DNA from 4 places in the Proteus sp. GOKU genome. Region 4 is predicted to be linked to each of the others. Evidence: predicted binding sites of a transcription regulator. Region 4 holds the regulator's gene; each other region holds the start of a gene.

Region 1 (8,135 bases), 1.6 Mb from region 4:
TTTCATACAATTACCCGCTTAGTGAAATATGATAATAATGATTATAAAGATAGTTAATCTTCACTAATCCGACTACCAACTGCACCTTGTTGATTTTTATATTTTGCATCTTGACGACGATTATAAGGTCTATCAGCAGAACCAGACATAGGTTCAAAGCTTAATGCACCAATAACCATACCCGGTCTTAATGCGAGTGGGAGTTTACCTGAATTGAAAAACTCTAATACGATTTGTCCATGCCAGCCGGGATCAATACGATGAGCGGTAACATGCACCATTAAACCTAAACGAGCTAATGATGAGCGTCCATCTAACCATCCAACAACATTGTCAGGCAAGGTGACTGATTCAAGTGTCACAGCTAATGCTAATTCACCAGGATGTAAGAAAAAGGCTTCACCTTCAGGTAAAACAATTTCATCACTCATTACACGCTCTAGCGCAGCATTCACTTCTGCCTTAGGACCACTTAAATCAATATAAGCTGCAGTATGACCTTGGAAAACACGGAATTGGTTTCCTAAGCAAACATCTGCTGTTGCGCCGTTAATTCGCTCGACGGGCGGGCGGGGTTCAATGACTAATTTACCTTCATCCAGCCACTGAATAATATCACGGTCGCATAATCGCATTTTATTTCCTTCTTCAAATTAAACAGGCAGTTTCATCATGCATGAAAGCTGCCCACAAATGAACCTATTATTCGCAGAACTGTCCAATTTTTGCTTTCAGAATATCAATCGCAACGCGGTTTTTACCCCCTCTTGGTACAATAATATCGGCATATTGTTTAGAAGGTTCAATAAACTGGAAGAACATAGGACGAACGGTTTTATTATATTGTTCAATGACTGAATCTAAGCTACGTCCACGTTCATTCACATCACGTTTAATTCTACGCATTAAGCAAATATCTAATGGCGTATCAACAAAGATAGAGAAATCCATCTCTTCACGCAGGCGTTTATCTGTTAATAATAAGATGCCTTCAATGATAATAACTTTTTTGGGTTGAAAAGGAATAGATTCTGCTTTGCGAGTGTGAGCAACGTAGTCATATTGAGGGAGTTCGATGGTTTTTCCTGCTTTGAGTTCACACAAATGCTGATATAAAAGTGCGTGATCCATCGAATTTGGGTGGTCATAATTGACCTTATATCGTTCTTCCATCGTTAAATCACTTTGGTCACGATAATAACAATCTTCTGGTATCACCCCGATATTATGATCACCTACTTGCGCTCTTAATTCGCGGTAAAGTGTACTTGCAATAAGACTTTTACCCGAAGCAGAGGCTCCAGCGATACCTACAATTGTGCACTGATGTGCTGTGTCAGCCATAATCAAAAACCTGGTTTGAAATAAAAAGAGGGATAACGTAATAATATGTAAATATTACGCTAGCGCAGATTATAGTTTTGAAATCACTCTGGTTCCAGCGTAAAACCAGAAATCTATTTGTTTTTTATCAAAAACAGTCGGAAATCGCATGTAAAAAATGGAAAGCCAAATGACTCTCCATTTAAATCAGCAAATAATTCAACGTATTATTTTACTGCAATTACACTGCGCGGAAAGAAATTTCCGTTGGGATTGCATCGCCATCCCAATACATTTGAGCTGAAACTGTTGACGCGATTTCGCGATAAATATCAGCAAACTCGCCTTCAGGATCACGCATCACTGTTGGTTGTCCGCGGTCTAAGTCTTCACGTAAAGAGATATGAAGAGGAACTTGACCTAATAGTTCGCAATGATACTTCTCAGCCAATTTCGCCGCACCACCTGTACCAAAGATAGGTTCAAGGTGACCACAGTTGCTACAAATATGTGCGCTCATGTTTTCAATAATACCTAATACAGGCACATTGACTTTCTTAAACATGACGATCCCTTTCATCGCATCCACCAGAGCAATATCTTGTGGTGTTGTTACTACAACAGCAGCGGTTACTGGGATGTTTTGAGATAAGGTTAATTGAATATCACCTGTTCCCGGCGGCATATCGATAACCAGATAATCCAAGTCAGGCCACAGCGTATCTTGGAGCATTTGCATTAATGCTTTGCTCGCCATAGGACCACGCCATACCATCGCATTATCATCAGTGACTAAATAACCGATAGAGTTAGACGCTAAACCATAAGCCATAATTGGCGCCATATGTTGTCCATCAGGAGACGTTGGACGCTCCATTGTGGTACCCAACATATTAGGAATAGACGGGCCATAAATATCAGCATCAAGAATACCTACTTTAGCGCCTTCTTGTGCAAGTGCTAATGCAAGGTTCACTGCTGTACTTGATTTACCTACGCCACCTTTACCAGAGCTCACTGCAAGAATATTACGAACACCATTAACACCAGGCAGATCATTTGCACGACGTAAGGTTGAAATATTGTGCTTGAGTTTCCATTCAATGGCTTTTGCGCCAGTGATGTTGCGAAGTTCAGCTGTTTTTTCTTCGATTAGGACTTGGAAAGGTTTTTTCCAAACAAACGGCATCACTAATTCGATATGAAGAACATCGTCAATCATCGCACATTGATGTAATGCTTTTAGAGAAAGCAGATTACGTTTCAATGTCGGGTGTTCAAAAGTAGACAAGACACCTGAAACTTTTTCGTTCAGAATCTCAGGGGTGGTCTGCTCGGGGGATTTATCACTCATCCCGGCTCCTCTCGTTTTCATTATTTATTAAATATATGAGTGCATCTATCATATCAGATAGTAGATGACTACGATAATGCCTTACCTCAATTTGCCAACTGAAATTTCTCTTGCAAAAACTCGATTATTGCCCTAGCGACATCATGACGGATCGGTTAACATCAAAGTCCCTTTTATTAATTTTATGGAAGTAAGATCCTTACTATGTCTCACGTCGCGAATAAATTATTGGTAACCTGCGCGTTACCTTATGCTAACGGTTCAATTCATCTCGGTCATATCCTTGAGCACATTCAGGCAGATATCTGGGTCCGTTATCAACGAATGCGCGGCAAAGAAGTTCATTTCATCTGCGCTGACGATGCTCACGGCACCCCAATTATGCTGAAAGCTCAACAACTGGGTATTACCCCAGAAGCAATGATTGAAGAAATGAGCAAAGAGCATCAGCAGGATTTTGCTGGCTTCAATATCAGTTATGACAATTATCACTCTACACACAGTGAAGAGAGTCGCCAATTATCGACTAAAATTTATCTTGCACTGAAAAAGAATGGTCACATCAAAAGCAAAACTATTTCTCAGCTTTATGATGAAGAAAAAGGCATGTTTTTGCCTGACCGCTTTGTAAAAGGCACTTGCCCTAAATGTAAAGCGCAAGACCAATATGGTGATAACTGTGAAGTTTGTGGCTCAACTTACAGCCCAACAGAATTAATTAATCCACGCTCTGTCGTATCAGGTTCAACACCTGTTATGCGTGAAACTGAACACTATTTCTTCGACTTACCTGCATTTAGCAACATGTTGCAAGAGTGGATACGCTCTGGTGCACTGCAAGAGCAAGTTGCGAATAAAATGCAAGAGTGGTTCGACAGCGGTTTACAACAGTGGGATATCACTCGTGACGCACCTTATTTCGGTTTCGAAATTCCAGATGCACCGGGTAAGTATTTCTATGTATGGTTAGATGCACCAATTGGCTACATGAGCTCTTTCTTAAACTTATGTGAAAAACGTGGTGATTTAAGTTTTGATGAGTTCTGGAATAAAGACAGCAAAGCTGAGCTTTATCACTTTATTGGTAAAGATATCGTCTATTTCCACAGCTTATTCTGGCCAGCAATGTTAGAAGGCAGCGAATATCGCAAACCAACAAACTTATTTGTTCATGGTTATGTCACAGTAAATGGTGCGAAGATGTCAAAATCTCGTGGCACCTTTATTACTGCTCGCGCTTATCTTGACCATTTTGATGCGGATTGCCTGCGTTATTACTATGCAGCAAAACTTTCATCACGCATTGATGATATTGACCTAAACTTAGAAGACTTTGTTCAACGTGTAAACAGCGACATTGTTAATAAAGTGGTTAACCTTGCATCACGTACAGCTGGTTTTATCAGCAAGCGTTTTGATGGCAAATTAGCTGATTCTTTAGATGATGCTAAACTTTATCAACACTTTGTTGATATGAAAGAAACTATCGCACAATCATTTGAAAATCGTGAATTTGGTAAAGCTGTTCGTGAAATTATGGCATTAGCAGACGAAGCTAACCGCTATATCGACGAAAAAGCGCCTTGGGTAGTGGCAAAACAAGAAGGTCAAGATGCTCAGTTACAAGCAATCTGTACTATGGGGATCAACTTATTCCGCGTACTAATGACTTATCTGAAACCGGTATTACCTTCACTGACAGAGCGCTCAGAAGCCTTTTTACAAACCCAATTAACATGGGATGCACTTGAACAACCACTATTAGGCCAAGAGATCACTAAATTCAAAGCGTTGTTTAACCGTATTGAGATGGATAAAGCCAATGCAATGGTTGAAGCCTCAAAAAGCACCATTGCACCGGTAAAAGAAGTGACGGGTCCATTAGCAGATTCACCGATCCAAGAAACCATCAACTTTGATGATTTTGCGAAAATCGATATGCGTATCGCTGAAATTAAACAAGCCGATTTTGTTGAAGGTTCAGACAAACTGCTGAAATTAATTTTGGACTTAGGTGGCAAAACTCGCCAAGTATTCTCAGGTATTCGTACTGCATACCCAGATCCTAAAGTGTTAGAAGGTCGCTTAACGGTAATGGTGGCAAACTTAGCACCTCGTAAAATGCGTTTTGGTATTTCAGAAGGCATGGTAATGGCAGCAGGCCCTGGCGATAAAGATATCTTCTTACTCAGCCCAGATTCTGGTGCAAAACCGGGTCAGCAAGTGAAATAACAACCAAGATTCATTTGCCAAGTAAATAAATGGCGGGGTTCTATTAGAACCCCGCTCTTTTTTTATTGTGATCCATAGCACACTTTCAAAATCGGTGTATGATAATTCTGTTAGTTGATTTGGGACACTTACTTATGAAATCTAAACGGGCACGATTGCAGATTACACTTTGGCATTATCTACGATCTTTTTTGGTACTTTATCTTTGTCTCTTTGCTGGTAATCTTATTTCAGCCCTTCTACCCTTTGCGGTTCCAGGCAGTATTGTTGGCTTACTGATCCTTTTTGGTTTACTTGCTTTCCAGCTTATCCCTTTGCGTTGGGTTAAACCCGGTGCCAATATCCTCTTAAAAAACATGTCATTACTCTTTATCCCTATCGGTGTTGGTGTAATGAACTATTATGATTTGTTAAATCAGCAACTTTTTCCCATCGTTCTAGCCTGCGTAGTGAGTACCTTTGGTGTTATGGCACTCGTTGCATATTGCTCACACTACGTTCATCGTGAGCGCGTTATCGTGGGTTCGAAACCAGACCAAGTTGAAGATATTGTGGAAACAAAAGAGAAAGACGACGATAAAGCGTTAAGTGAGAAGAAAAAATGTTAGCCATGTTGATGAATATTTGGTGGTCACTTCCTTTAAGTATTTTTATTTTTTACTTAGCTCGTAAACTTGCAGCTCGATTTAAATTACCTATTTTAAATCCGCTTTTAATTGCGATTGTGGTGATTATCCCTATTTTATTGATAGCCAAGATACCTTACGAAAATTATTTTGCAGGTAGTCGTATTTTAAATGACTTATTACAACCTGCCGTTGTCGCTTTAGCTATACCGCTTTATCAGCAATTACACCAAATTCGCGCACAGTGGAAATCATTAATCAGTATTTGCTTTATTGGTAGTATTGCTGCGATGGTTAGTGGCACTGCCATTGCATTATGGGCAGGAGCAACACCTGAGATTGCTGCATCAATCTTACCTAAATCAGTGACAACACCTATTGCGATGGCTGTGGCAGACTCTATTGGGGGCATTCCTGCTATCAGTGCAGCATGTGTTATTGCCGTGGGTATTTTAGGGGCTATTTTTGGTCACTCGTTATTTAAAATACTACGTATTCCTACTCACGCCTCTCGTGGTTTAGCAATGGGTACGGTTTCTCACGCAGTCGGAACAGCAAGAGCTGCAGAAGTTGATTATATAGAAGGTGCTTACAGTTCATTGGCATTAATGACATGCGGGATTATTACATCCCTTACTGCACCATTTATCTTCCCTATTATTTTGCATCTTTATAGTTAATATTTTTTATACTCTACCTTTCAAATCCCCGATTTAATTAATTTTACTTCGGGGATTTTTGCTATAAATTTGAGATACATCTCTCAATTACTGAATTTGTTGCAATTGTTTCATTGAAAATATGATTCTCATCACATATAAGAATGGGTAAAGATGCCTAGAATCTTATAATACAGAAAGATTAATGGGAGACTCATGTATGCATACTCGTTTTCAGGCAGTTTGGTCAGATTTATCCCCTCAGTTACAACAAGCACTTGCTCCTTATCTTGAGCAGGATGAATTCCCTGCAATGTTTACGGCAGAGCAGGTCAATGCCATAAAAACACAGTTACAATGTAATGATGATACCTTAGCCCTAGCACTTTTACCCGTTGCTGCCGCTTGTGCTGTTGCACCAATCTCTAATTTTAAAGTTGGTGCAGTTGCGCGTGGTGAAAGTGGTAATCTCTACTTCGGTGCCAATATGGAATTTGCTGGCGCTCCACTACAACAAACTGTTCACGCTGAACAAAGTGCAGTGACTCATGCATGGTTACGTGGTGAATCTCGCTTGATCTCCGTCACCGTTAACTATACACCTTGTGGTCATTGTCGCCAGTTTATGAACGAATTGAACAGTGGCACCCATATTCAAATTCAGTTACCGGGTAGAAAAATGGCAACATTAGGTGATTATTTACCTGATAGCTTTGGCCCGAAAGATCTCAATATCACCTCTTTATTAATGGACAAAGTTAATCACGGTTACAAAATTGATAACCCTAGTGAATTAGCACAACAGGCGCTACAAGCCACTAATCGTAGCCATGCTCCTTATAGTGAGTCGCACAGTGGTATTGCCGTTCAAATGAAAGATGGCAAAATTTTCCAAGGTAGTTACGCAGAAAATGCCGCATTCAACCCAAGTTTACCGCCATTACAAGCTGCTTTAATTTTGTTAAATATGGCAGGTGAGAGTGTGATGGATATTGAATCTGCTGTCTTAATTGAAAAAGCAGAGACAATTTTAACGCAATGGGATGCAACACAAGCAACATTAACTGCTTTAGGTTGTCGCCAAATGCAACGCATCACTTTGTAAAAAGTTTTAACTTATTCCTCTAAAAATCTCTCCTAAAAAAGCATCAGCATGTAAATTTTGCTGATGCTTACCAGAAAAAGTTGTAACAACCGTATCTATCTCTCATTTCTAAGCATAAAAATCATAAAAAAATAACATAAGCTGTACATATTTTTATTATTTTGTAGGATCTACAATTGTCATGTGACTAACTGCCTTACAAGAGTATTTTTCATGGAACTGGAACACGAAAGTAAACGCCCTCTCTACATCCCGTATGCAGGTCCAATCCTGCTTGAATTTCCCCTGTTAAATAAAGGTAGTGCTTTCAGCGAAGAAGAACGCAGCACCTTTAACTTACATGGTTTACTGCCTGAAGCAGTTGAAACCATCGAAGAGCAGGTTGAACGCGCTTATCGCCAATATCTTGATTTCAAAAACGATAACGATAAACATATTTACCTACGAAATATCCAAGATACCAATGAAACCCTGTTTTACCGTCTATTGGAATCTCACCTAACTGAAATGATGCCAATCATTTACACACCAACAGTGGGTGAAGCTTGTGAACATTTCTCTGATATTTATCGTCGTGCTCGTGGTTTATTTATCTCTTACCCTAACCGCGCCAATATCGACGATATGCTACAAAACGCCACTAAACAGAACGTAAAAGTTATTGTTGTAACAGATGGCGAGCGTATTCTTGGTCTAGGTGACCAAGGTATCGGTGGTATGGGTATTCCTATCGGTAAACTCTCTTTATATACCGCGTGTGGTGGTATTAGCCCAGCGTACACACTGCCTGTTGTACTTGATGTTGGTACTAATAACCCACAACGTTTAAACGATCC
Region 2 (8,135 bases), 280 kb from region 4:
CTTTTGCCATTATTTCCCACCCCGATGCGGGTAAAACAACCATCACTGAAAAAGTGTTGTTATTCGGACAAGCAATTCAACGTGCAGGAACCGTAAAAGGCCGTGGTTCAAATCAGCATGCAAAATCTGACTGGATGGAAATGGAAAAACAACGTGGTATTTCTATTACAACCTCAGTCATGCAGTTCCCTTATGCCGATTGCTTAGTTAACTTATTAGATACCCCAGGGCACGAAGACTTCTCTGAAGATACTTATCGTACTTTAACCGCAGTTGACTGCTGTTTAATGGTAATTGACTCCTCTAAAGGGGTTGAAGATCGTACTCGTAAGTTAATGGAAGTAACACGTTTACGTGACACTCCAATTCTGACTTTTATGAATAAACTCGACCGTGATATTCGTGATCCAATGGAAGTCATGGACGAAGTTGAAACAGAATTGAAAATTGCATGTAGCCCTGTGACTTGGCCTATTGGTTGCGGAAAACTCTTTAAAGGGGTTTATCACATTCTTAAAGATGAAACCTATCTTTATCAAACAGGTCAAGGTCATACTATTCAGGATTCTCGTGTCATTAAAGGGTTAGATAACCCAGAGCTTGATGAAGCTATTGGTGATGATTTAGCAAGCCAATTACGTGATGAATTAGAGTTGGTATTAGGTGCATCTCATGAATTTGATCATGAAGCATTCTTAGCTGGCGAATTAACTCCCGTGTTCTTTGGTACTGCATTAGGTAACTTTGGTGTTAACCATATGCTTGATGGCCTTGTAAAATGGGCACCAGCACCAATGCCTCGTCAAACTGATATGCGTGAAATTACCGCTTCTGAAGAGACGTTCACAGGTTTCGTCTTTAAGATCCAAGCCAATATGGACCCTAAACACCGTGACCGTGTTGCATTCCTGCGTGTTGTTTCAGGTATGTATGATAAAGGCATGAAGTTACACCAAGTCCGCATCAAAAAAGATGTGGTGATTTCTGATGCATTAACCTTTATGGCAGGCGATCGTTCTCACGTAGAACATGCTTATCCAGGGGATATCATTGGTCTTCATAACCACGGTACAATCCAAATTGGTGATACCTTTACTCAAGGTGAAATCCTGAAATTTACCGGTATTCCAAACTTTGCGCCTGAGTTATTCCGCCGTATTCGTTTACGTGATCCGTTAAAACAGAAGCAGTTACTTAAAGGATTGGTACAGTTATCAGAAGAAGGTGCTGTACAGGTCTTTAGACCACTGGCAAATAACGATTTAATCGTAGGGGCGGTGGGTGTACTTCAGTTTGATGTAGTTGTTGCAAGACTTAAGAGTGAATATAACGTTGAAGCAATTTATGAATCCGTTAACGTTTCAACAGCTCGCTGGGTTGAGTGTAATAACGAGAAAAAACTCGAAGAGTTTAAACGTAAAAATGAACAAAACTTGGCACTTGATGGCGGCGATAACTTAACTTATATCGCACCAACGATGGTTAACTTGAATTTAACGCGTGAGCGTTATCCTGATGTTGAGTTTCATCAGACGCGTGAACACTGATACTCGTCTTACTCGTCATACTTCAAGGTGTAGCGTTGTTGACGGCGTTCATTCGCACTAGTCACATACTTGTGTATGCTCCTAGCGACTCATTTACTTGTCGCCTAGCTACAACTTGAATTATTTAGAGTAATGGCATTGGCATACTTACAGTTGTAACTTGAATTATTTAGAGTATGTAATCTAATGAAAAGGCTATATATTTTAATATAGCCTTTTTTGTGTTTTTACTTTTTTAAGTGTTTGTAGCCAATAAATCTTAGTAATAAACTCGTTTTTCTTTGTTAAATCTACTCTGCATATCACTAATATCCTGCCAAAAAGCCCTTCTCCATTTGGAATTACTCTCTTTTTTTTCTGTTAACATTGTGCCCGTTTTTATACTTATTTATAAATATATGTAAAATTTCTTATAGTTTTATTTGTTATTATTAGAATAAAATTATTAGGATTAGTCTTTATTTGTTATTTTTTACTTTATTTAACTCAAATAGCTTATTAGTGTAATAGCTTAGATTGTTAAAATTTTGTAGTACTTCATAAAAATACAGATATTAAAACACACATATTTCCTATCGCAGTTATTGTGATTAGGGGGAGAGCAATGAAACAATATAAAACGCTAAAATTAGCGTTAGTGATGTCAATGGGCTTAGCTGTTGTTAGTATGGGTGCATCAGCTGAAACATCGTGGTATAGCGAAATTAATAACAGTGGAAATAACACGGGTTATTATTTAAGTGATACTTCCATCTCGAATAAAATTAAAGATACGCTATTACCAATGCAAGATATTGATAGTGAAAATATTTCTATTCGCACTGAGTTTGGGCATGTCTTTCTTTCAGGTTTTGTTGATAGTAAAGCACAAGAAGAAAAAATCTTACAAATTATTGAAAAGATTGAAGGTGTTAAAAGCGTAGACTCAGATGTAAATATCAAATCATAAACATGATTTTCTTTTGTATTCGTCATATTCCAAGAAGATATTGTCTAATTTATTTGTATGAATACGTAAAAATAATGACGTCAAAAAGATGTGCGGGTATCCTTTAATAAGTTGTATAAAGGAGACATTATGGGGAAGTATATACCTGTCACATTAAATAATATTACGGCACTTGAATTTCAATCCTCACTACCACAAGGCAAAGTGGCTTTAGTTTGTGAAGGCGGAGGTCAACGCGGGATCTTTACTGCGGGTGTCCTTGATGAATTTATGCGATCACAATTTGATCCCTTTGATATTCTACTTGGAGTGTCTGCGGGAGCACAAAATTTATCTGCTTTTGCCTGTGGTCAGCGTGGATATGCACGTAAAATTATTAATCGTTATACAACCAATAATCAATTCTTCAATCCTATTCGTTTTGTCCGTGGTGGCAATTTACTCGATCTTGATTGGTATATAGATACAACAGCCAAAGAAATGCCTCTTGATATGCCAACAGCACTACGCCGTTTTGATGCTGGGCGTGAGTTTTATATGGTGGCAAGTCGTTCTGATAATTTTCAGGCAAATTATTTTCAACCAGATGAACCGACTTGGCTTGAGATAATCAAAGCGTCCAGTGCTATTCCTGCTTTTTATCGTAATGGTGTCTTATTTCATGATGTTGTTTATCATGATGGTGGGATCAGCGATGCTATTCCTGTGAGAGAAGCTTATCGACGAGGTTGTCGTACTATTGTCGTTGTTCGTACTGTTCCTTCTGAATACCAATACACAACAGAGTGGGTTGAGCGTATGGGAAAATGGTTTGAAAATAGCCGTTTACAGCGCTTTATGGAGATGGCTCAAGTACATATCGAAACCTATACCGAAACAATTAAATTTATCCAATCCCCCCCAGAAGATGTTGTGGTTATTGAAATTTATCCACCAACGACATTGCAATCTAGTGCATTAGGAAGTCGTTTAAGTGCATTAAATCATGATTATCATGTGGGTAGACGTTGTGGCCGCTATTTTTTGGCGACAATTGGTCAGCACTTTTCTAAGAAAAAATTCAAACAGCACGATAAAAAAGTCTTTAGCTTATTTGAACAAGAAGCAAAGGCGGATAAAGCAGAGAATGCTTCTATTATTCAACAAGGAACTCGAAGCGTACATCCTGATGTGAGGCAAATTCAGAATGAATAAATTTATTGATACTCACTGCCATTTTGATTTCCCAGTTTTTTATGATGATATTGCCAATAGCTTGTCATTAGCGCATCAAGCTCATGTTGAAAAAATAATTATTCCTGCCGTTGCCCGTTGGAATTTTGATGTTGTTGCTGAGCTCGCTAATAATCATCATCAATTATATTGTGCATTGGGGTTACACCCTTTATATATTGAAGAGCACACTGAACAACATCTATTGGAATTAGAACAAAAATTAAAAACAGCTTCTCGTTGTGTCGCCATTGGAGAGATTGGGCTTGATGACTATATGGAAAATCCTCAGCTAGAGAAGCAAGAGGCATTTTTAATTGCACAGCTTAAGTTAGCGATTAAATTTGATTTACCCGTGATCCTACATTCACGTAAAACCCACGATAAACTAAGTGCGCTTTTACGCCGTTATGATGTGCCTCGTAAAGGGGTTATTCATGGTTTTGCAGGAAGTCTGCAACAGGCAGAAAAGTTTATTCAGCAAGGCTATTTTATTGGCGTTGGTGGAACCATTACTTATGAGCGAGCACAAAAAACTCGCCGTGCAATTGCCTCGTTACCGCTAGAATATCTGTTACTAGAAACAGATGCACCTGATATGCCTGTGAGTGGTTTTCAAGGTGAACCTAATCGTCCAGAACGTATTCAGAACGTTTTTTCCCAACTCTGTGAGCTACGTCAAGGATCACCAGAGGTGATCGCAGAGCAACTCTATCTCAATAGCCTACAATTATTTGGGCTCAACAATATTACCTAGCGCTTGAATGAAAATGCGGTTTATCTAAAGGTTAAAAACACCCCTTATTTTAATCTTATTAATATGAATAGGGCGTTTGTTTATTCCCTCGATTTAAGATTGAAAATACGTTTTGTTAATCCCAAGCGCATTTTTTCTAATTAGCCTGTTCAACAAATGCGTTTTCTTTCTTGTTTATGTGATCAACTTCTCATTTGTGACTTTTGTGTTACTTTTTTCAGACTCTATTTGTGATGGATATTGAGGGTTCTTTTCTTAGACTAGGTATAATTATCCGGCAAAAAGAGTCAATAAGCTCTGGCAAGGGCATTATTGATAATCCATTAAATTTTTATGTGAACAGGGATCCTTCAATGCAACTCATTATGAGCTTGGTCGGAATGGTAACATTAATATTGATAGCCATTCTGTTTTCCAGCAATCGACGTGCAATTAGACTACGTACAGTTGGTGGCGCATTCCTTATTCAGATTGGCTTAGGTGCCTTCGTTCTTTATTCTGACGGTGGTCGCGAGGTACTTCTTGCGGTTTCTGATGGCGTTAAGAATGTTATTGATTACGGCAATAATGGGATGAGCTTCCTATTCGCAGGCCTAGTATCAGATAAAATGTTCGAGTTGTTTGGTGGTGGCGGCTTCGTATTCGCCCTACGCGTACTACCTGTTATCGTGTTCTTCTCTTCATTAATTGCAGTGCTGTATTACCTCGGCATTATGCAAATAGTTATTAAAATTCTGGGTGGTGGCTTACAAAAAGTACTTGGCACATCACGAACAGAATCTATGTCTGCAACTGCAAATATTTTCGTTGGACAAACCGAAGCACCACTTGTTGTTCGCCCTTATATTGCAAGAATGACAACCTCAGAACTCTTTGCGGTTATGTGTGGTGGTTTAGCCTCTGTTGCGGGTTCAGTACTCGCTGGATACGCGAGTATGGGCGTACCGTTGGAGTATCTGATCACAGCATCCTTTATGGCAGCTCCAGGTGGTTTACTCTTTGCTAAATTGCTGATCCCTGAAACAGAAACACCGGATGATCAAAAAGATGCGCTGGATAAAATGGCGGAAGACGAAAAACCTGCCAATATTATCGATGCCGCTGCTGCGGGTGCCTCTTCAGGTTTACAACTTGCGCTTAACGTCGGTGCTATGTTACTTGCTTTCGTTGCATTGATTGCATTAGTTAATGGTATCCTTGGTGGTATTGGTGGCTGGTTTGGTTATGAAAATTTCTCATTAGAACTAGTGCTAGGTTGGGTATTTGCACCAATTGCTTTCCTGATTGGTGTACCTTGGAGTGAAGCAACCATTGCAGGCTCATTTATTGGACAAAAAATTGTTATCAATGAGTTCTATGCTTACTCTGAATTTAGTAAATACCTCAAAGAAGATGCACTAGTCGCAGGTTCTGGATTGGTTGTATTATCGGCTCAAACGAAGGTCATCATCTCCTTTGCACTGTGTGGTTTTGCTAACCTCTCTTCTGTTGCTGTACTGCTAGGTGGTTTAGGTGGAATGGCACCAAACCGTCGTAAAGATGTAGCGCGTTTAGGTATGAAAGCTGTGCTGGCTGGTACGCTCTCTAACTTAATGAGTGCAACAATTGCAGGTTTCTTCTTTGCATTAACAGCAATGGCTGTTGTTGCTGCTTAATTGATTTTTATTGTGAAGAGCAGATGGGGTTTGCCTATCTGCTCTTTTATGTTTGTTTTCTGCTGTAATGTTAACTACTTTTATTGTGTGAGATATTTCGCAATTTGTATTGAATAGGGTCAATAGCAATATCATTTCATATTGATCACGCTTTTTTTGCGTTATAAAGACGACTTAAAGGCGCTATTCGAGTAACATTAAACCAGAAAATGACCTAATTGTGATGTTAGTCACACTTTTATGTCATTGTTTGCAAGTTGCATTTGATTAGTGTGACGCAAAGCACATCTAATTGTTCCTTAGCGTGTTCAAATAAGATGTGCTGAAACTTCATGGAATGGCGAAGGCTCAATGACGGGTCGCCGAAGTGAGCATAGCGCGGTGAGAGGGAGCTCAGCTGTCGTTGTAGCGCAAGTTACAACAACATCTTCAAGGAACCAAGTCCGCTCGCCAACAAATTTAATCGCTAACCTTAAGCGTATGCCCAAAAGGGCTTGAGAAACATCGTTGGAGAGTTTTATGACAGATTTAACCGCTGCAGCGCGCCTTGCGCTGTCTTTGATGGATTTAACTACATTAAATGATGACGACACTGATGCAAAAGTGACTGCATTATGTCATCAGGCTAAAAGCCCAGAAGGTAATACAGCCGCTATTTGTATCTACCCACGTTTTATTCCGTTAGCACGTAAAGTGTTACGCGAACAGGGTACTCCAGACGTCCGTATCGCAACCGTAACTAACTTCCCTCATGGTAATGATGATTTAGATATCGCATTAGCAGAAACCAACGCGGCATTAGCTTATGGCGCAGATGAGGTTGACGTAGTTTTCCCTTACCGTGCATTTATGGCAGGTAACGAGCAAATCGGTTTTGATATCGTTAAAGCTTGTAAAGAAGCTTGTGCAGAAGCAGGTTCTTTACTGAAAGTAATTATTGAAACGGGTGAGCTGAAAGATCCAGCACTTATCCGTAAAGCATCTGAAATTTCAATCAAAGCAGGTGCTGACTTTATTAAAACTTCCACAGGTAAAGTACCTGTAAATGCAACACTGGAAAGCGCTGAGTTAATGATCCAAGTGATCCACGATATGGGTGTTGGCAAAGAAGTTGGTTTCAAACCAGCTGGTGGTGTACGTACCGCTGAAGAAGCCGCACAATACCTTGCATTAGCTAACCGCATTATGGGTGACAACTGGGTTGATGCCCGTCACTTCCGCTTTGGCGCGTCAAGCCTGTTAGGTAATTTATTAGCCACTTTAGGTCATGGCGAACAAAAATCGTCTAGTGGTTACTAATCCATTCGTAAAATATGCCCACTTTTCATTATTGTGGGCATTACCAATGCTATAAAACCAGGAGGTTGCAGTGTTTCTTGCCCAAGAGATTATTCGTAAAAAGCGTGATGGTCATCCTTTAACTGAGGAAGAAATTCGTTTTTTCATTAATGGCGTCAGAGATAATACTGTTTCTGAAGGTCAAATTGCTGCATTAGCAATGACTATTTATTTCCACGACATGACAATGCCAGAGCGTGTTGCTTTGACATTAGCTATGCGTGATTCCGGTACAGTACTGAACTGGAAAAGCCTAAATTTAAATGGCCCAATCGTTGATAAACACTCAACAGGTGGTGTAGGCGATGTAACTTCACTGATGTTAGGGCCAATGGTTGCGGCTTGTGGTGGTTATGTTCCTATGATCTCTGGCCGTGGATTAGGCCACACAGGTGGAACATTAGATAAGCTTGAAGCAATTCCAGGCTTTGATATTTTCCCTGATGATGAGAAATTCCGCGACATTATTCGTAATGTCGGCGTTGCTATTATTGGGCAGACTAATTCATTAGCACCTGCTGACAAACGCTTTTACGCTACCCGTGATATTACTGCTACAGTTGACTCAATCCCGCTTATCACTGCCTCTATTTTAGGTAAAAAATTAGCTGAAGGCTTAGATGCGTTAGTGATGGACGTTAAAGTGGGCTCGGGTGCCTTTATGCCGACTTATCAGA
Region 3 (8,135 bases), 750 kb from region 4:
CGCTAGAGTTATCTTTATCAATAACAGCATCAATACCTTCTAATTGCTCCCCTTTTCGAATAACAGGAATACCACCACCACCAACCGTGATCACCACAATATTGCGTTCGACTAACTGTTTAATAATTGGTGATTCCACAATTTCTTGCGGTTTGGGTGATGGAATAACTCGACGATATCCACGCCCTGCATCTTCCATAAAGTGGAAGCCATGCTCTTTTTCAATAGCCTCTGCTTGTTGTTGAGTATAAAACGCGCCAATTGGTTTTGTGGGTGATAAAAAAGCAGGATCATTTTTATCAACAACCACTTGCGTCACAATGGTTGCACAGCCATGATTTTTATTCAGATTTCTCGTACATAATTCATCATTAATCGCCTGTTGTAGATGATAACCGATATAGCCTTGGCTCATTGCACCGCATTCAGCAAATGGCATATAAGGGGTGCCTATGTTCTGTTGCGATGCATAATCCATAGCTAAATTGATCATCCCTACTTGCGGACCATTTCCATGACCAATAATGACTTGGTAGCCTTTCTCAACCAAATCTACAATCGGTTTTGCGGTTTTCCGTACTATCTGTTTTTGCTCTAGTGGCGTACTGCCCAGTGCATTTCCCCCTAAAGCAATAAATACCTTCTTAGGCATCGTTAACTCCTTGCTTTAGCTTAAAGTCGCAAACATAACGGCTTTAATGGTATGCATACGGTTTTCAGCTTGGTCGAAAACTTTTGATTGGCGGGACTCAAAAACACCGTCTGCCACTTCCATTTCACTCAAGCCAAATTTTTGATAAATATCTTCACCAATAGTTGTTAAACGGTCATGGAATGAAGGTAAACAGTGTAAGAAAATAGCGTGTGGATTTGCCATTTTCATCATAGATTCATTAACTTGATAGGATTTTAATAAACGAATACGCTCATCCCAAACACTGTCTGGCTCACCCATTGAAACCCAAATATCGGTATAGAGAACATCAGCGTCTTTTGCCCCTTTCTCGATATCTTCTGTCAATGTAATAGAGCCTTCGTTTTCAGCTGCGATTGCACGACATTCCTTCACAAGCTGCTCTTCTGGCATTAAAGATGCTGGGCCACATGCGGTAAAATGTAAGCCTAATTTCGCGCAAACCACCATTAAAGAGTTAGCAACGTTATTGCGGGCATCACCAAAGAAAGTCAGCTTAAGCCCTTTTAAATGACCAAAATTTTCTTCAACTGTCAGCATATCCGCCAACATTTGAGTTGGATGGAATTTATCGGTAAGACCATTCCATACAGGTACTCCTGATTTCGCTGCCAATTCTTCAACTAATGACTGATCAAAACCACGATATTCAATACCATCATAGAAACGCCCTAACACACGCGCAGTATCTTCAATAGACTCTTTTTTCCCCATTTGTGATGAGCCTGGATCAAGATAAGTAACTCCCATTCCTAAATCATAACCCGCAACTTCAAAGGCACAACGTGTACGTGTTGAGGTTTTTTCAAATAATAAAACGATATTTTTACCCTCTAAAGAGCGATGAGGAATACCCGCCATTTTTAATGATTTAAAATGTTTAGAAAGCTTTAATAAATATTGAATTTCAGCTGATGAAAAGTCGAGTAATTTTAAAAAACTTCTACCTTTAATATTAATAGACATAATAATCCTATCTCCTAATTATTCTGATAATAATAGAGTTAAAAAATATTTTGTTATTTAAAAAATAGAGAACCTTCCTCAATAACCTAGGTTATTAAGAAGTATGCTTTATATTTTTAGAGCATAGAAAGAGGGTTTATCCGTTAAAAACAGAGAAATGGAAGCACTGACGTTGTTTATACATCATAATGTGGGCAATACGTCTAATATGAGGTGTTTTCCTATTATTATTTTCCATAATACTAGTACCTTCACTTATAGGTATTAAATGAGGGTTACAGTGAAACATATAGGAATTAACATTAATGTGACTATCATCTCAATTATCTATTTACGATAAAAACCATATATCAGTAAAAATAAATTATCAAAAACACATTCCATTAACACACAATAAAAAAGTGGTTGATCATTTTTATATTAATAATGACCTCAATTAAATTAATGAGATAATAGAATAATAGCCAATAAAAAATTATTTTTATTTGGCTATTATTTAAATTATGCGTTTATAGTTAACATTAATGATACATTTTGATACTAGAATAATTTAGCTAACATCATCACGGCACTACAAATAATTAAGATCAAAGTCGCATACTGAAACACCCTGTCAGGCATTCTGATTAACAGCCACTTAGACAGCGGAATAGAGATCAACGAACCTAAAAATAACACCAGAGCCAAATGAATATCTGTATGCCCATCTTGCATATAGGCGAGTGCTGAAGATCCCGATAATAATGTCGTGGTAAATATAGAAGTACCAATGGCTTGCTTAATCGAGAGGTTTGCATAACGCAGCAATAACGGTAATACAACTACGCCACCACCCACCCCTGTCGCACCTAAAACAACACCTGCTGCAATTGCAGGAAGTAATAGTGCTTTTATATTTAAAGGTGCTAACGCTGTATTTTCAACGACAACCGGAGGTAATGAGAAAAACATTCTCTGTACAAAGAGAAATAGAGAAAAAACAATAGCACTAACAACAAGCGCATTAATTCCCCATTCAACTTGTTGCTGATACTGCTCTAGTGAACCTAAGTAATTAACCAAAACACTGGCTAAAAAGGTACTTGGTAGCATTATTCCTAATACAATCATCGCCCTTTTAAAGGGAATATTTCCAAGGCGAAAATGCATATAAGACGAAGTGACTTTCATCAACATGGATAATAAATTAGCCGTTGCGACTGCCATTAATGCATTCATGCCAAAGAAATAGGTCAATACAGGTAAAACAATAACCCCGCCACCCACACCCGTCGTGCTTATAATTAAACCAATAGCCGCACCCACCGCTAATGTGGTGATAAGTAACATTATTGATTTCCTTGCATAACAGCTTCTCGCCCTTTTAATAATGCTTTTTCTGCTGACTCACTGGCTAATGTCATATATTTAAAAAACAGCACATCAAAGGCGACCATTTGTAAAACTTGTGGCGTGATCACCCCTAATTGAGAGTGTTGCTCGTCATAAAAATAAGGCAACGTATAATCAGATAATCGCGTTGCTTCATCTTGTCCAAAACGCGTTAATGCCACCGTTAAACAACCTTCATCTTTTGCTGATTTCAGCATTCGATTAATATCCGCCGTATTCCCTCTAGCCGTGACAGCAATAGCAATATTATCAACAGATAAATTAGCGGAATAAGCCAGTTGAGCATGAAGATCTGGACTAAATAACGTGTTTTTATTTACACGAATTAATTTATGAAAAATATCACTCGCCACAACCGACGATGCACCAATACCAAACAATACGATACGTTTTGCTGATACCATTTTTTCAGCTAACACATCAATGGTATTGGGATCTAACAAAGCCAACGAATCCAAAATAGCGCTGGTAAACAGATGCCCTGTTTTGGAAATAATTAATTCTGTCGAGTCTGTTTTTGCAAGATTGCCATAGAGAATATCGCCACTACTTTTTTGTTGCTTTTCTTCTGAAAGGTAATCAATTTTAAATTCAGGATAACCGCGATATCCCATTTGACGAGAGAAACGGATAACAGAAGCACTACTTACACCTGCTTTAAGTGCCAGATCAGCGGCATTCATACTGGCAATATTCTCACTATTCTCCAATAAATAATGAGCAATACGTTGTTCTGTGCCTTTGCCTTGTGTTAGCAAACTTTCAAGCTTTTTGGTCAGTGTCGACATTCTGTTATCCTTTTTATTTCTGACTTATTTCTCTGGATCAGTAAATCCCATTAGCATACTGGCAATAAAACCGACAATCCATGCACCTAATACTGCAATCAAGAACTTAATAATTTGACCATCACCGACTAACGGAATTAATGATAACCCAGCTGTACCAAATGGAATAATGATCCCAACTTGGAAATATGCCATTAATGCACCACCCGCAGCGCCACCAATACATCCTGCGACAAACGGTTTTCCTAATGGAAGAGAAACACCAAATAATAAAGGCTCACCAACACCAAAAATACCAACAGGTAATGCACCCATTAATGTTTTCTTTAAACGCTGATTTTTAGTACGTAAATAAACCCAGAAACAAGAGCCTACTTGCCCCATTCCACCCATAGCTAAAATAGGGAATAGGTAATTTAAACCAAAAGTATTTAAGATTTCGGTATGAATAGGAATTAACCCTTGGTGTAATCCCGTTAAGAGTAAAAATAAGAAACTTCCCCCTAACGCTGCACCCGTTACAACTGCGCCACCACCTTGATTTAAAAGTGATAGTGAAACGCCCTGTGCTAATAACTGATTAAGATAATGACCGATTGGTTGGAATATCATAATCGCCACAAGTGAAGAGACTAAAATAGTCACAAACGGCGTTAAGATAAGATCGAGACTCTCTTTAACGATACTACGAAACCATAATTCTAATTTTGAAGAGAACACGACCACCATTAGTACCGCAAAAATACCGCCACTGTTTGGCTGTAATTTCTCGCCAAATAAAGTGATATCAGCAAGTCCCGGCATGGCTAATAACCCCGCCATTACCGCACCAATCGAAGTTGACGCTCCCAACTCTTTCGCTGTATTTATCCCAATCATAATAGAAAGATAGGCAAATACCGTACTACCAATTAATTTGAATAATTTAAATAGCTCGGGGAATTGCTCAACTAAGCCCGGTGCGACTAAACGGATAATATTAATTAGCCCCATAATCAAACCGCAGCCAATTAAAGCAGGAATTGTCGGAACAAAAATAGCCGCTAATGTATTTAGCATCCGACGAATGGAAAAGCCTTTTTTCACTGGTGTTGACGCAGGCTCATCTTCACTACTTGCAGAGCTGTTTTGCATACGCTTATTCATGATGGAATAAACTTTTGCCGCAGTTCCCATTCCTACAATTACTTGATGCTGTTCGCCATTAAATACAACACCTTTAACGCCTTCGACTTGTTTTAAAGCGTCCGAATCAAATAGCGAGCTATCTTTTAAAATCAATCGAATACGGGTCATACAATGTGTTAGGATTGCCACATTTTGAAACCCACCAGCGTGTCTTTCTATTTCTATTGCTAACGTGTCGAGATGTTCTATTTTATTAGCCATATATGTGCCTGCTAAAGTTCAGAGTGTTTACTCATATTGTTATTAGTTAAATAGGGCAAGTTGCTGTTGTAGCGAACAATAAGGATATTGCTGTGTAATTTGATCGACTTTCTCCACACTCAAGTGAAGTTCATACATTAAAATGGCTTTTCTAGGATGATAATTAACCATTTGTAACAGCGTTCTGGCTCTTTCATTGGAAATTCCACACACTTCGCTGACAATGCCTTCAGCACGACGTTGCAATTTCTCATTACTTGCAATCACATCCACCATAAGGTTTTTATGCACTTTTCCAAGCTTAGTCATTACGCTGGTGCTTAACATACCCAAAATCATTTTTTGAGCCGTGCCGCTTTTCATTCTTGTAGAGCCTGTTAACACCTCTGCGCCCACATCTGGCGCAATAGATAAGTCTGCAATTTCACTCATCATACTTTTGCCACGTGTGGTAATAGAGACAGTCAACGCCTTTAGCTTTTTACCATATTGCAAAGCAGCGACAGTAAAGGGTGTGCGACCGCTTGCAGCAATACCAATAACGACATCTTTATGGCTGACATGACGACGTTGAAGTTCTTCGATTGCCGCTTCTTGGCTATCCTCAATATTTTCGACCGCTTTTAGCATTGCATCATGACCGCCTGCAATAATCGCCTGCACTAATGTAGGAGATACACCAAAAGTAGGAGGACATTCCGCACTGTCTAAGACCGCCAATCGGCCACTTGTTCCTGCGCCGACATAAAAAATACGCCCACCTTTTTGCAAACGCTCAGTAATTTTTTCTACTGCCTTAGCAATAGCGGGCAATTCTTTTTTAACGGCATTGGCAACAGTCATATCTGCATTATTGATAAGCGTAACCAACTCTAAAGCGCTTAATTCAGAAAACTGTGCTGTTTCTTGATTGCTTTCATTTTTAAGACATTCGCTCAATGCATCTTCTTTCATCACAACAACCCTAATGAAACCAAATTTCAATAAAAATTACATCTTATGAAATTACATTTCAATCATACTTGTCATCACTTTGTGAAATCAGTCACATTATAAAACAGGTCATAAAGGATCTCGTTTGAAAGCTTATTGGTGAAATTGTGAATAGCATCACGCCGACTTTGGTTATTCTGCCAACTTTTCAGTTTATTGGCAGAATGTTTAACGCATCATTTTGACTCACTTCTTAAGATAGCCTGAATTTCTACATCACAGGAATTTAGACTATGAGTATCCGATACACCGTTGCTATCGATCTTGGTGCTTCAAGTGGTCGCGTCATGTTAGCAAGCTTTGATAAAGCTCATCAGCAATTATCACTGACTGAAATTCATCGTTTCACTAATCGTTTTATTATGAATGAAGGCCATACTTGCTGGGATCTAGACTTACTAGAGCAACATATTCGCACAGGCTTATCTTTAATAGAGCAGCAAAATATTGTCATAAGTAGCATCGGTATTGATACTTGGGGCGTTGATTATGTGCTGTTAAATGCACAAGGAGAGCGTGTTGGTCTAAGTTACTCTTATCGTGATAAACGCACTGAAAACGTGATGCGACAAGTGCAACAAGATCTCAAAACTGAATGGATCTATCAACAAACGGGCATTCAATTTCTTCCCTTTAATACCCTCTATCAGCTTAAAGCCATGCAACTTGAAGCGCCATCATGGCGAGAGAATGTGGCGCATTTTGTGATGATCCCTGACTATCTTGCCTACCGTTTAACTGGTGAGCTTAATTGTGAATACACCAATGCCACCACATCACAATTAGTCGATGTAAAAACCGGAGATTGGAATAAAGCACTGCTTGATTATCTGCAAATTCCTCATCATTGGTTTATGCCCATTAAACAACCCGGAAATACGATTGGTTATTGGCAAAATAGCAAAAATGAGGCAATTCCTGTTATTTCTGTTGCCAGCCACGATACAGCAAGTGCGGTGATTGCTACGCCGCTAAAAGATCAACAGTGCGCTTATTTAAGTTCAGGAACTTGGTCTTTAATGGGAATTGAACGCTTCACACCTTGTGTTTCAACCCAATCTTTACATGCTAATATTACTAATGAGGGTGGTGTTGAAGGTCGTTATCGTGTTCTTAAAAATATTATGGGGCTGTGGTTATTTCAGTCTATATGTAAAGAACACCACATCACTGATATTGCTGGATTAATTAATGATGTCGAACACATCACTCCTTTTACTTATTTGATTAATCCTAATGATGAATGCTTTCTCAACCCAGACTCGATGAGTAAAGCAATCCAAGACTACTGCCAACAACAGGGAAAAATCGCGCCTAGCACACCAGCACAATTGTCACGCTGTATTTTTGACAGTTTGGCACTGCTTTATCGCTATGTTTTCCTTGAATTACAAACACTTCATTGTACGCAATTAACACAATTACATATTGTTGGCGGAGGCAGTCAAAATGCTCTGCTTAACCAACTTTGTGCCAACACCTGTGGAATTCCCGTTATTACGGGTCCTATCGAAGCATCAACGCTAGGTAATGTGGGCTTACAACTCATTGCACTAAATGAAATTGAAGATATCGACCATTTTCGCCATTTGATAAGCAAAAGCACCACTCACACTACGTTTATGCCTAAAGCGCCACCAAGCGAAAATGTGTGGCAATCATTTTTACAACTTATTGAAACTAAACGCTAAAGATTTTTATACGCGATTTACGGATAAGGAAAGTGCCATGTCTAACATTAAAGAAAGTTATCAACTTGCCAAGCAACGTTTTTCACAAATCGGTGTTGATACAGAAAAAGCTATTCAAGCAATGGAAGCATTGCCTGTATCTATTCATTGCTGGCAAGGTGATGACGTTGCAGGATTTGAACCTTCAAATTCCGCATTAACTGGCGGCATTCAAGCAACGGG
Region 4 (8,135 bases):
GCATTGCATACCCAGCATAATGCCTGCCATTAGCTTTAACGAGCCTTTAAAGCCTACATTAGCCCCTGATGAGGTAAGCAGTAAATTGTTCGGTCCAGGTGTTATCGCTGCAATAAACAGGAAAATAGTTAAAGAGAAAATAAGGCTAATTGTCATAAAGTGGCTCAAAGATGTGACAGACGTTTTATTTTCACCGAAAATAGCAGTATGTTATTTAGCAAACAAGTGTTAATTCATTTTGATAGACGGAAAATATGTCTCAATACTTTAATCCAATGCGTTGGGCTAAAAATCCACATTTACAAACGCTCTTACCAAGAATTGTACGTAGGACGCCACAACTTACGCCACATTGGCAGCGGCTCAATCTTCCGGACAATGATTTTGTCGATTTAGCATGGAGTGAAGACCCAACGACGGCACTCGATAAACCACGCTTAGTCATCTTTCATGGCTTAGAAGGTGGGTTTAGTAGCCCTTATGCTCATGGCATGTTAGCTGCTGCAAAAGAGAGAGGCTGGCTAAGCGTTGTGATGCATTTTAGAGGATGCAGTGGTGAACCCAATAGACAAAATCGCATTTATCACTCAGGTGAAACAGAAGATGCTCGCTACTTCTTAAATTGGTTGAAAAAGGAATTTGGCGAGCAACCAACAGCCGCAGTTGGCTATTCACTTGGTGGAAATATGCTTGCCTATTATCTTGCTGAAAGTGGTGAAAATGCAGTTGTAGACGCTGCTGTTATTGTCTCTGCACCATTAATGCTAGAACCATGCTCAACAAAAATTGAACATGGTTTTTCCCGTTTTTACCAATGGTATCTATTAAAAGAGCTCAAAAACAACGCAACACGAAAACTTATTCGCTATCCAGAATCCTTACCGATTAGCTTATTGACGATAAAATCCATCAAAAAACTACGTCAATTTGACGATCTTATTACGTCTAAAATTCACGGATTTAAAGATGCATTAGATTATTATCGCCAATGCAGTGCGTTGCCTTTATTAAATAAAATAAAGAAAACGACACTTATCATTCATGCTAAAGACGATCCATTTATGTCTGCGGATGTTATTCCTGATGTCAAAACACTACCCAATAACATTGAATATCAACTTACTGAGTTTGGTGGACATGTAGGATTTGTTGGAGGAAAGCTCTCTAAACCAGTGATGTGGCTAGAAAGCCGTATCCCTGACTGGTTGGCGACCTATTTGGAGAAAGCAAAATGATAATACCTTGGAACGAGCTTTCAACTGAAACACTAGACAATCTCATTGAAAGTTTCGTTTTACGCGAAGGTACTGATTATGGTATCCAAGAGAAAACGCTTGAACAAAAAGTCGCCGACGTCAAAAAACAGCTTAAATCCGGTGAGGCCGTGTTAGTTTGGTCTGAACTTCATGAGAGCGTCAATATTATGCCTGCATCGCAATTTCGCTCTGATTAGTTATTCAAAGTTAGCGATGTATCGCCATCAATAAGGGCCAACCTTATTTAGCAAAAGGATAACCTATGTCAATTAAGCATCCTATCATCGCAGTGACTGGCTCAAGCGGTGCAGGAACCACCACAACAAGCCAAGCTTTTCGTAAAATATTCCAACAACTCAATGCAAATGCTGCATTGATTGATGGAGATAGTTTTCATCGCTATACCCGTCCTGAAATGGATATGGCGATAAGAAAAGCTAGAGAACAAGGCAGACATATCAGTTATTTTGGCCCTGAAGCAAATGATTTTAGCTTACTGAGTAAGACCTTAAGTCAATATAGCGATACAGGACAAGGACAATCTCGCAAATATCTACACTCTTATGATGAAGCAACTCCTTACAACCAATTACCGGGAACATTTACCCCTTGGGAGCCATTAGCTAATAATACTGATGTTCTCTTTTATGAAGGATTGCACGGTGGCGTTGTTACCAACGAACATGATGTAGCTCAACATGTTGATTTATTGGTCGGTGTTGTTCCTATCGTCAACCTAGAGTGGATACAAAAGCTTATTCGAGACACGACAGAAAGAGGACACTCACAAGAGGCGGTAAGAGATTCCGTTGTACGCTCAATGGATGATTATATTAGCTACATTATTCCTCAATTCTCACGCACTCATATTAACTTCCAACGTGTTCCGACTGTTGATACTTCGAACCCTTTTTCTGCCAAAGCAATTCCCACTCTCGATGAAAGCTTTATTGTTATTCGTTTTCGTGGTTTAACTGATATTGATTTTCCCTATTTACTTGCGATGTTACATGGCTCGTTTATGTCAACAATAAACACTATTGTTGTACCGGGCGGGAAATTAGGATTAGCGATGGAATTAATTATGGCACCATTAGTCAAAAAATTATTAAATGGCGAAAAGATAAGTTAACCAAAATAAAATTTATCTCTATAAAAATAATATCCCATTAATTAAGGGATATTATTTTTCAAATTAAACTTTATTTTAAAATATCAAAATTAGTCGGCATCTTTTATTTCAAATGAATGCGTAATATTGGCTGCTTTTCCTAACATTAAGGAAACAGAACAATATTTTTCTGCGGATAATTGAACGGCTCGTTCTACGATTTTATCCGTTAATTCTTTACCTGAAACAATAAAATGTAAATTGATATCAGTAAATAAACGAGGGGCTTCTTCACGGCGCTCTGATGTTAATTTCACTTCACAATCAGTTACTTGATGACGCCCTTTACGTAAAATACTTACGACATCAATAGCACTACATCCACCCGCAGCAATTAATACCATTTCCATTGGGCTTGGGGCTTTATCGCCCGAATTCCCATCCATCATAATTTGATGGCCAGATGAAGATTCGCCGACAAAAGATAAATCTTCAACCCACTTAACTCGTGCTTCCATTTATTTTCCCCCTAAAGATGACAGAAACTAAAAGAGTACATTCTCATAATTCAACTAGCAATTAGCAAATAGGTTTATTATGCTGACTGCGTAAAACGAGACTTAATGCACTAATTGTGTTAAAAACAATATCTGCTTGATGATAGTGGTTAAGATCAATGCATTATTTTCTCATTTATTATAATCTACTCCATATTAACTTACCGTGTTCTCAGGAAGTTAATAGGTAAAGATAGGATTTTTAAGCACGCTGTCTCAAAAGGGAGCCTATCCGTTTTGAAAGGCTGCATTTAACGTACAGAGGATAACGCGAATGGTTCTCGGCAAGCCGCAAACAGACCCGACTCTTGAATGGTTTTTGTCACACTGCCATATTCACAAATATCCATCCAAGAGCACGCTGATCCACCAAGGTGAGAAAGCGGAAACACTTTATTATATTGTTAAAGGTTCCGTGGCTGTTCTTATTAAAGATGAAGAAGGAAAAGAAATGATCCTCTCCTACCTAAATCAGGGGGATTTCATCGGTGAACTTGGATTATTTGAAGAAGATCAAGAACGTAGTGCATGGGTTCGAGCAAAAACAGCCTGTGAAGTAGCAGAAATTTCCTATAAAAAATTCCGCCAATTAATTCAGGTTAACCCTGATATTCTGATGCGCCTTTCTGCTCAAATGGCGAACAGATTACAAACAACATCAGAAAAAGTAGGTAACCTTGCTTTCCTTGATGTAACAGGTCGTATTGCACAAACCTTATTAAACTTAGCAAAACAACCCGATGCAATGACGCATCCTGATGGCATGCAAATTAAAATTACACGTCAGGAAATTGGTCAAATCGTTGGTTGTTCACGCGAAACTGTAGGCCGTATTCTGAAAATGCTGGAAGATCAAAACTTGATCTCCGCACACGGTAAAACTATCGTCGTTTACGGGACTCGTTAAGTTTCCCCGCTCAAACAAACAATAGCCCATAACAGGGCTATTGATATACTTTTTGTGTAAACCCCATCCTCGCTGATGGGGTTTTTAGTTGCTACTACCCTTTTACAAATTCTGCGATAGCCGCTTTTAATGCCACCATTCCTTCTTGTAGCTCTTCTTGGGTAATAATTAACGACGGTGTAAAACGCATCACATCAGCTCCTGCATTTAACATCATTAAGCCATGTTTAGCAGCAAGACCGAGTAACTCTTTGGCTTTACCTTTATATTGTGGCGCTAATTGCGCACCAATCAATAAACCTTGTCCACGGATTTGCGAAAAGACCTGATACGTTTGATTGATTGACGCTAGCTCATCCACAATCCATTGATAGCGCTTTTCGACACCCTCAAGTACCTCAGGTGTATTAATTAAATCAAATGCGACATTGCCCACTGCACAAGCTAATGGATTGCCACCATAAGTTGTACCATGAGTTCCAACACCCATTGCAGAAGCTATCTCATATGTTGTTAACATCGCACTGAGTGGGAAACCACTTCCCAGCGCTTTGGCGGTTGTAATAATATCTGGTGTCACATCATAGTTCATATAGGCAAAAAGCTTGCCGGTACGCCCCATACCTGTTTGTACTTCATCAAGAACAAGCAGTGCTTGATGCTTATCGCACAACTCACGTAGCCCTCTCATAAACTCAGGCGTTGCTGCTGTTACGCCACCTTCACCTTGAACTGGCTCTAAAACAACGGCGCAAGTGTGGTCATCCATTACCGCTTTAACGGCATCTAAGTCATTAAACGGAACATGCACGATATCGGCAGGCTTAGGACCAAAACCATCCGCATATTTAGGTTGTCCACCAACAGATACTGTAAACAGCGTTCTGCCATGAAATGCATTGTGAAAGGCAATAATTTTTGTTTTATAAGGGCTATGGCGAGTAATGGCATAATGGCGAGCCAATTTAAATGCGGCTTCATTTGCTTCTGCGCCAGAATTGGCAAAAAAGACACGTTCTGCAAATGTGTTATCTATTAATTTTTGTGCTAAACGTAATGCAGGTTCATTCGTGAAAATATTACTGACGTGCCAAAGTTGCTCACTTTGTTCTTTTAAGGCTTGATTTAGAGCAGGATGGGCATGCCCTAGTGCTAAAACCGCAATACCACCAGCAAAATCGATATACGATTTTCCTTGCTGATCCCAAACACGGCTACCCATCCCTTTAACAGGAATAAATTCTGCGGGTGAATAAATTGGCAACATTACTTGATCGTAAGTTGCCCTGTTGATGCTTTGCTTTGTCATTACCCCACCTGATCGTTATTCATATTCAATATGAAAATATAATCACTAAATATGAATAAAAAATCAAATGTGGTTTTGTATAAAAAGGCATTATTTCGCTATTTAAATGCTATCCATTTAATATTTAAGGAAATTATTTAATAGCTCATGTCCTTGTTCACTTAAAATACTTTCTGGGTGAAATTGAACCCCTTCAATTGGAAGTGTACGATGGCGAATTCCCATAATTTCATCAACATTTCCATCATGTTGGCTCCATGCCGTCACTTCAAAAGGTACTGGTAATGTTGTCGCATCAATCACTAAAGAGTGGTAACGCGTCACACTTAAAGGTCGATTCAGTCCCTTAAAAACACCTTGTTGGTTATGATGTATTAATGAATTTTTACCATGCATCACTTCTCGTGCTCTGATAACCGATGCACCAAAAGCTTGCCCTATCGCTTGATGTCCAAGACAAACCCCAAGAATAGGAATTTCACCGGCAAACCGCTGTATAGCCTCAAGAGAGATCCCGGCTTCATCAGGAGTACAAGGTCCTGGCGAGATAACAAGATGTGCTGGCATCATCTTTTCTATCTCTTTAAGTCCGATCTCATCGTTACGCTTAACAACAACCTCAGCACCCAATTCACAGAAATACTGATAGAGGTTGTAGGTAAACGAGTCGTAATTATCAATAAGTAACAGCATATTAGCCTATCCGACTGATTTTCTTATCATTATCTATTTTATTACTATTTTAAAGCGAGTGTAGATTTGCCAAAATAGCTCGTTGTTTAACCGACTTGGGTACAACAAAGCCGATTATCATAGCACAGGTATAAAATATGAATAGTAAGCAAGAAAACCTGCTGATTTATTGCGCAATAACAAGAATGACGGTAATTGATGATGAATAGAGTGATTAATAGCGTAGTGAATACTTATTGCAGGAGATCACACGAAAAAAGGAAGGATAAAAAATATTTTTTTCGTACCAAAAACCCCGGAATGAAAACATTCATTCCGGTTTATATGCATTTTATCTTATCAGAATAAGTAAATATCCTATCCTAATAATGCGTTTATTGTTTTACGACTTCCGCAGATAAAATAGTGACCGTTTTTACAGGCACATTTTGGTAAGGTCCAATATTACGAGTTGGAGTTTGTGAAATTTTATCAACAACATCCATTCCTTTCACAACTTTACCAAATACGGCATAGCCAAAATCACGCTGGCCGTGATCTAAAAATGCATTATCAGCCACATTAATAAAGAACTGGCTGGTTGCGCTGTCTTTATCTGACGTGCGCGCCATGGCAATAGAACCTTTTACATTGCGTAAACCATTGTCGGCTTCATTTTTAATTGGCGCTCTGGTTTGTTTCTGCTGTAAATCAGCAGTAAAACCACCGCCTTGAACCATAAAACCTGGAATAACACGATGAAAAGTGGTGCCGTTATAGTATCCATCTTCGACATACTGAATAAAATTTTTCGTTGTAATTGGGGCTTTTTTATTATCCAGTGATATTTCAATATTGCCTTCAGAGGTGACTAATTTAACGAAGGTTTCTCCCGTTGCCATTGCAAAAGTCGCTGTTGTTAAAGTGCAAGCGGTAACGAAGGTGACAAGAAAACGTTTTAACATGCAGGGATCCTTTACTTTAATAGTCTACAACTTACTTAATATGCAGCGATTCTAATTCGCTGAGGTAAATAGTGCCAATCATTTACCTTTATTTACGCTCAATAAGTCTAATTACGTTATAACAGGGTAAATTTTAATTTTTAAGCACTGTTATAAGTCATTAAATTGCGCCAAAATAGAGCAAATAAATATTTTAGATATTCATTTTCATGCAAAATTGAAATGAGTATGCATGAAAAGCCGCATTATTTCAGAGAGGTTTATACCATAATGGCCCAATTTAACTACCAAAAAGCACATTTCATCATCAGTGCGCCTGATATCCGTCATTTACCACTAGATACAGGAATTGAAATTGCCTTTGCGGGTCGCTCTAATGCCGGTAAATCCAGTGCTTTAAATGCGTTAACCCAACAAAATGGATTAGCCAGAACCAGTAAAACGCCAGGCCGTACTCAATTAATCAACCTTTTCCAAATTGAAGAAGGTTTACGCTTAGTCGATTTACCCGGCTACGGCTATGCTCAAGTTCCTGAAGAAATGAAACGTAAGTGGCAACGCTCTTTAGGTGAATACCTACAAAAAAGAGAGTGCCTAAAAGGTGTCGTTATTTTAATGGATATCCGTCACCCATTAAAAGATCTTGATATGCAAATGATTGACTGGGCTGTAGGCTCAGAACTTCCTACTCTGGTTTTACTGACTAAAGCAGATAAACTCGCATCAGGTGCGCGTAAAAAGCAGTTAATGAGCGTACGTGAAGAGCTGGCAAATAAAGTAGGCGATATCCGCGTAGAATATTTTTCATCATTGAAAAAAATTGGTATTGATAAGCTACGTAACACACTTAATGAATGGTTTTCAGGTTCAGAAGAGCAGCCTACAAATGATGATAACGCTTAATTATCTTCTTTTTCCTCAACGATAGCGTTCTGATCTTCTATTGATAAAAGGGAAATCACTTTTCCCTTTCACTTCTCGCACAAACCACTCCAGTGAATTTTAGGCAAAAAAATGCCCCAGTCGAAATAAAGTCGACTGGGGCAGCTAATATTCAGCTAAATCCGATTACGTGAAGTAAAAGGTCTGAAAGATAGAACATCTTACCTCTGTACCCTACGAGAGATAATGTACTCTATTTTATTGGTTAATAAAAGCCCTTTTGTAATTTTTTTTCACATGCAGACACGATTCAGCAATGTATTTATGTATTCAAACCATAAATAAATGTAGTTTAATTACATAATTATGAGACTTTAATCACTTGTGTGAATATGATTAAAAATAGAACAAATCACACAAAAGGTGCGGTTTATCCTTAATGATTTTGTGATACGCTTATCGCGAGACCGTAGTAA

The links. The regulator CRP, encoded in region 4, controls carbon source genes, mostly activating them, when cyclic AMP is high. The targets are predictions, from matches to a motif close to ATGTGANNNNNNTCACAT.
Region 1: the regulator CRP is predicted to act here: its motif matches at 4,975-4,992, upstream of EHE21_RS05920 (CidA/LrgA family protein).
Region 2: the regulator CRP is predicted to act here: its motif matches at 6,391-6,408, upstream of deoC (deoxyribose-phosphate aldolase).
Region 3: the regulator CRP is predicted to act here: its motif matches at 6,263-6,280, upstream of rhaB (rhamnulokinase).

What each region holds. Positions count from the first base shown of each region.
Region 1 is NZ_CP034105.1:1,289,111-1,297,245, reverse strand. Features, by position in the region: gene asmA (outer membrane assembly protein AsmA) at 1-6, opposite strand, end outside; gene dcd (dCTP deaminase) at 54-635, opposite strand; gene udk (uridine kinase) at 703-1,344, opposite strand; gene apbC (iron-sulfur cluster carrier protein ApbC) at 1,565-2,677, opposite strand; gene metG (methionine--tRNA ligase) at 2,882-4,909, shown strand; gene EHE21_RS05920 (CidA/LrgA family protein) at 5,044-5,517, shown strand; gene EHE21_RS05915 (CidB/LrgB family autolysis modulator) at 5,520-6,215, shown strand; gene cdd (cytidine deaminase) at 6,415-7,299, shown strand; gene EHE21_RS05905 (NAD-dependent malic enzyme) at 7,513-8,135, shown strand, end outside.
Region 2 is NZ_CP034105.1:3,512,744-3,520,878, reverse strand. Features, by position in the region: gene prfC (peptide chain release factor 3) at 1-1,547, shown strand, start outside; gene EHE21_RS16090 (BON domain-containing protein) at 2,152-2,496, shown strand; gene EHE21_RS16085 (patatin-like phospholipase family protein) at 2,626-3,690, shown strand; gene EHE21_RS16080 (TatD family hydrolase) at 3,683-4,465, shown strand; gene EHE21_RS16075 (NupC/NupG family nucleoside CNT transporter) at 4,819-6,120, shown strand; gene deoC (deoxyribose-phosphate aldolase) at 6,640-7,419, shown strand; gene deoA (thymidine phosphorylase) at 7,490-8,135, shown strand, end outside.
Region 3 is NZ_CP034105.1:401,371-409,505, reverse strand. Features, by position in the region: gene arcC (carbamate kinase) at 1-652, opposite strand, end outside; gene argF (ornithine carbamoyltransferase) at 668-1,660, opposite strand; gene speFL (leader peptide SpeFL) at 1,797-1,898, opposite strand; gene EHE21_RS01985 (sulfite exporter TauE/SafE family protein) at 2,201-2,989, opposite strand; gene EHE21_RS01980 (MurR/RpiR family transcriptional regulator) at 2,989-3,840, opposite strand; gene EHE21_RS01975 (PTS transporter subunit EIIC) at 3,865-5,229, opposite strand; gene murQ (N-acetylmuramic acid 6-phosphate etherase) at 5,272-6,183, opposite strand; gene rhaB (rhamnulokinase) at 6,456-7,913, shown strand; gene EHE21_RS01960 (L-rhamnose isomerase) at 7,951-8,135, shown strand, end outside.
Region 4 is NZ_CP034105.1:3,791,814-3,799,948, forward strand. Features, by position in the region: gene EHE21_RS17305 (LysE family translocator) at 1-156, opposite strand, end outside; gene EHE21_RS17310 (hydrolase) at 255-1,235, shown strand; gene EHE21_RS17315 (YheU family protein) at 1,232-1,453, shown strand; gene EHE21_RS17320 (phosphoribulokinase) at 1,519-2,388, shown strand; gene EHE21_RS17325 (OsmC family protein) at 2,478-2,885, opposite strand; gene crp (cAMP-activated global transcriptional regulator CRP) at 3,199-3,831, shown strand; gene argD (bifunctional acetylornithine/succinyldiaminopimelate transaminase) at 3,926-5,140, opposite strand; gene EHE21_RS17340 (aminodeoxychorismate synthase component II) at 5,258-5,833, opposite strand; gene ppiA (peptidylprolyl isomerase A) at 6,208-6,777, opposite strand; gene yihA (ribosome biogenesis GTP-binding protein YihA/YsxC) at 7,048-7,680, shown strand.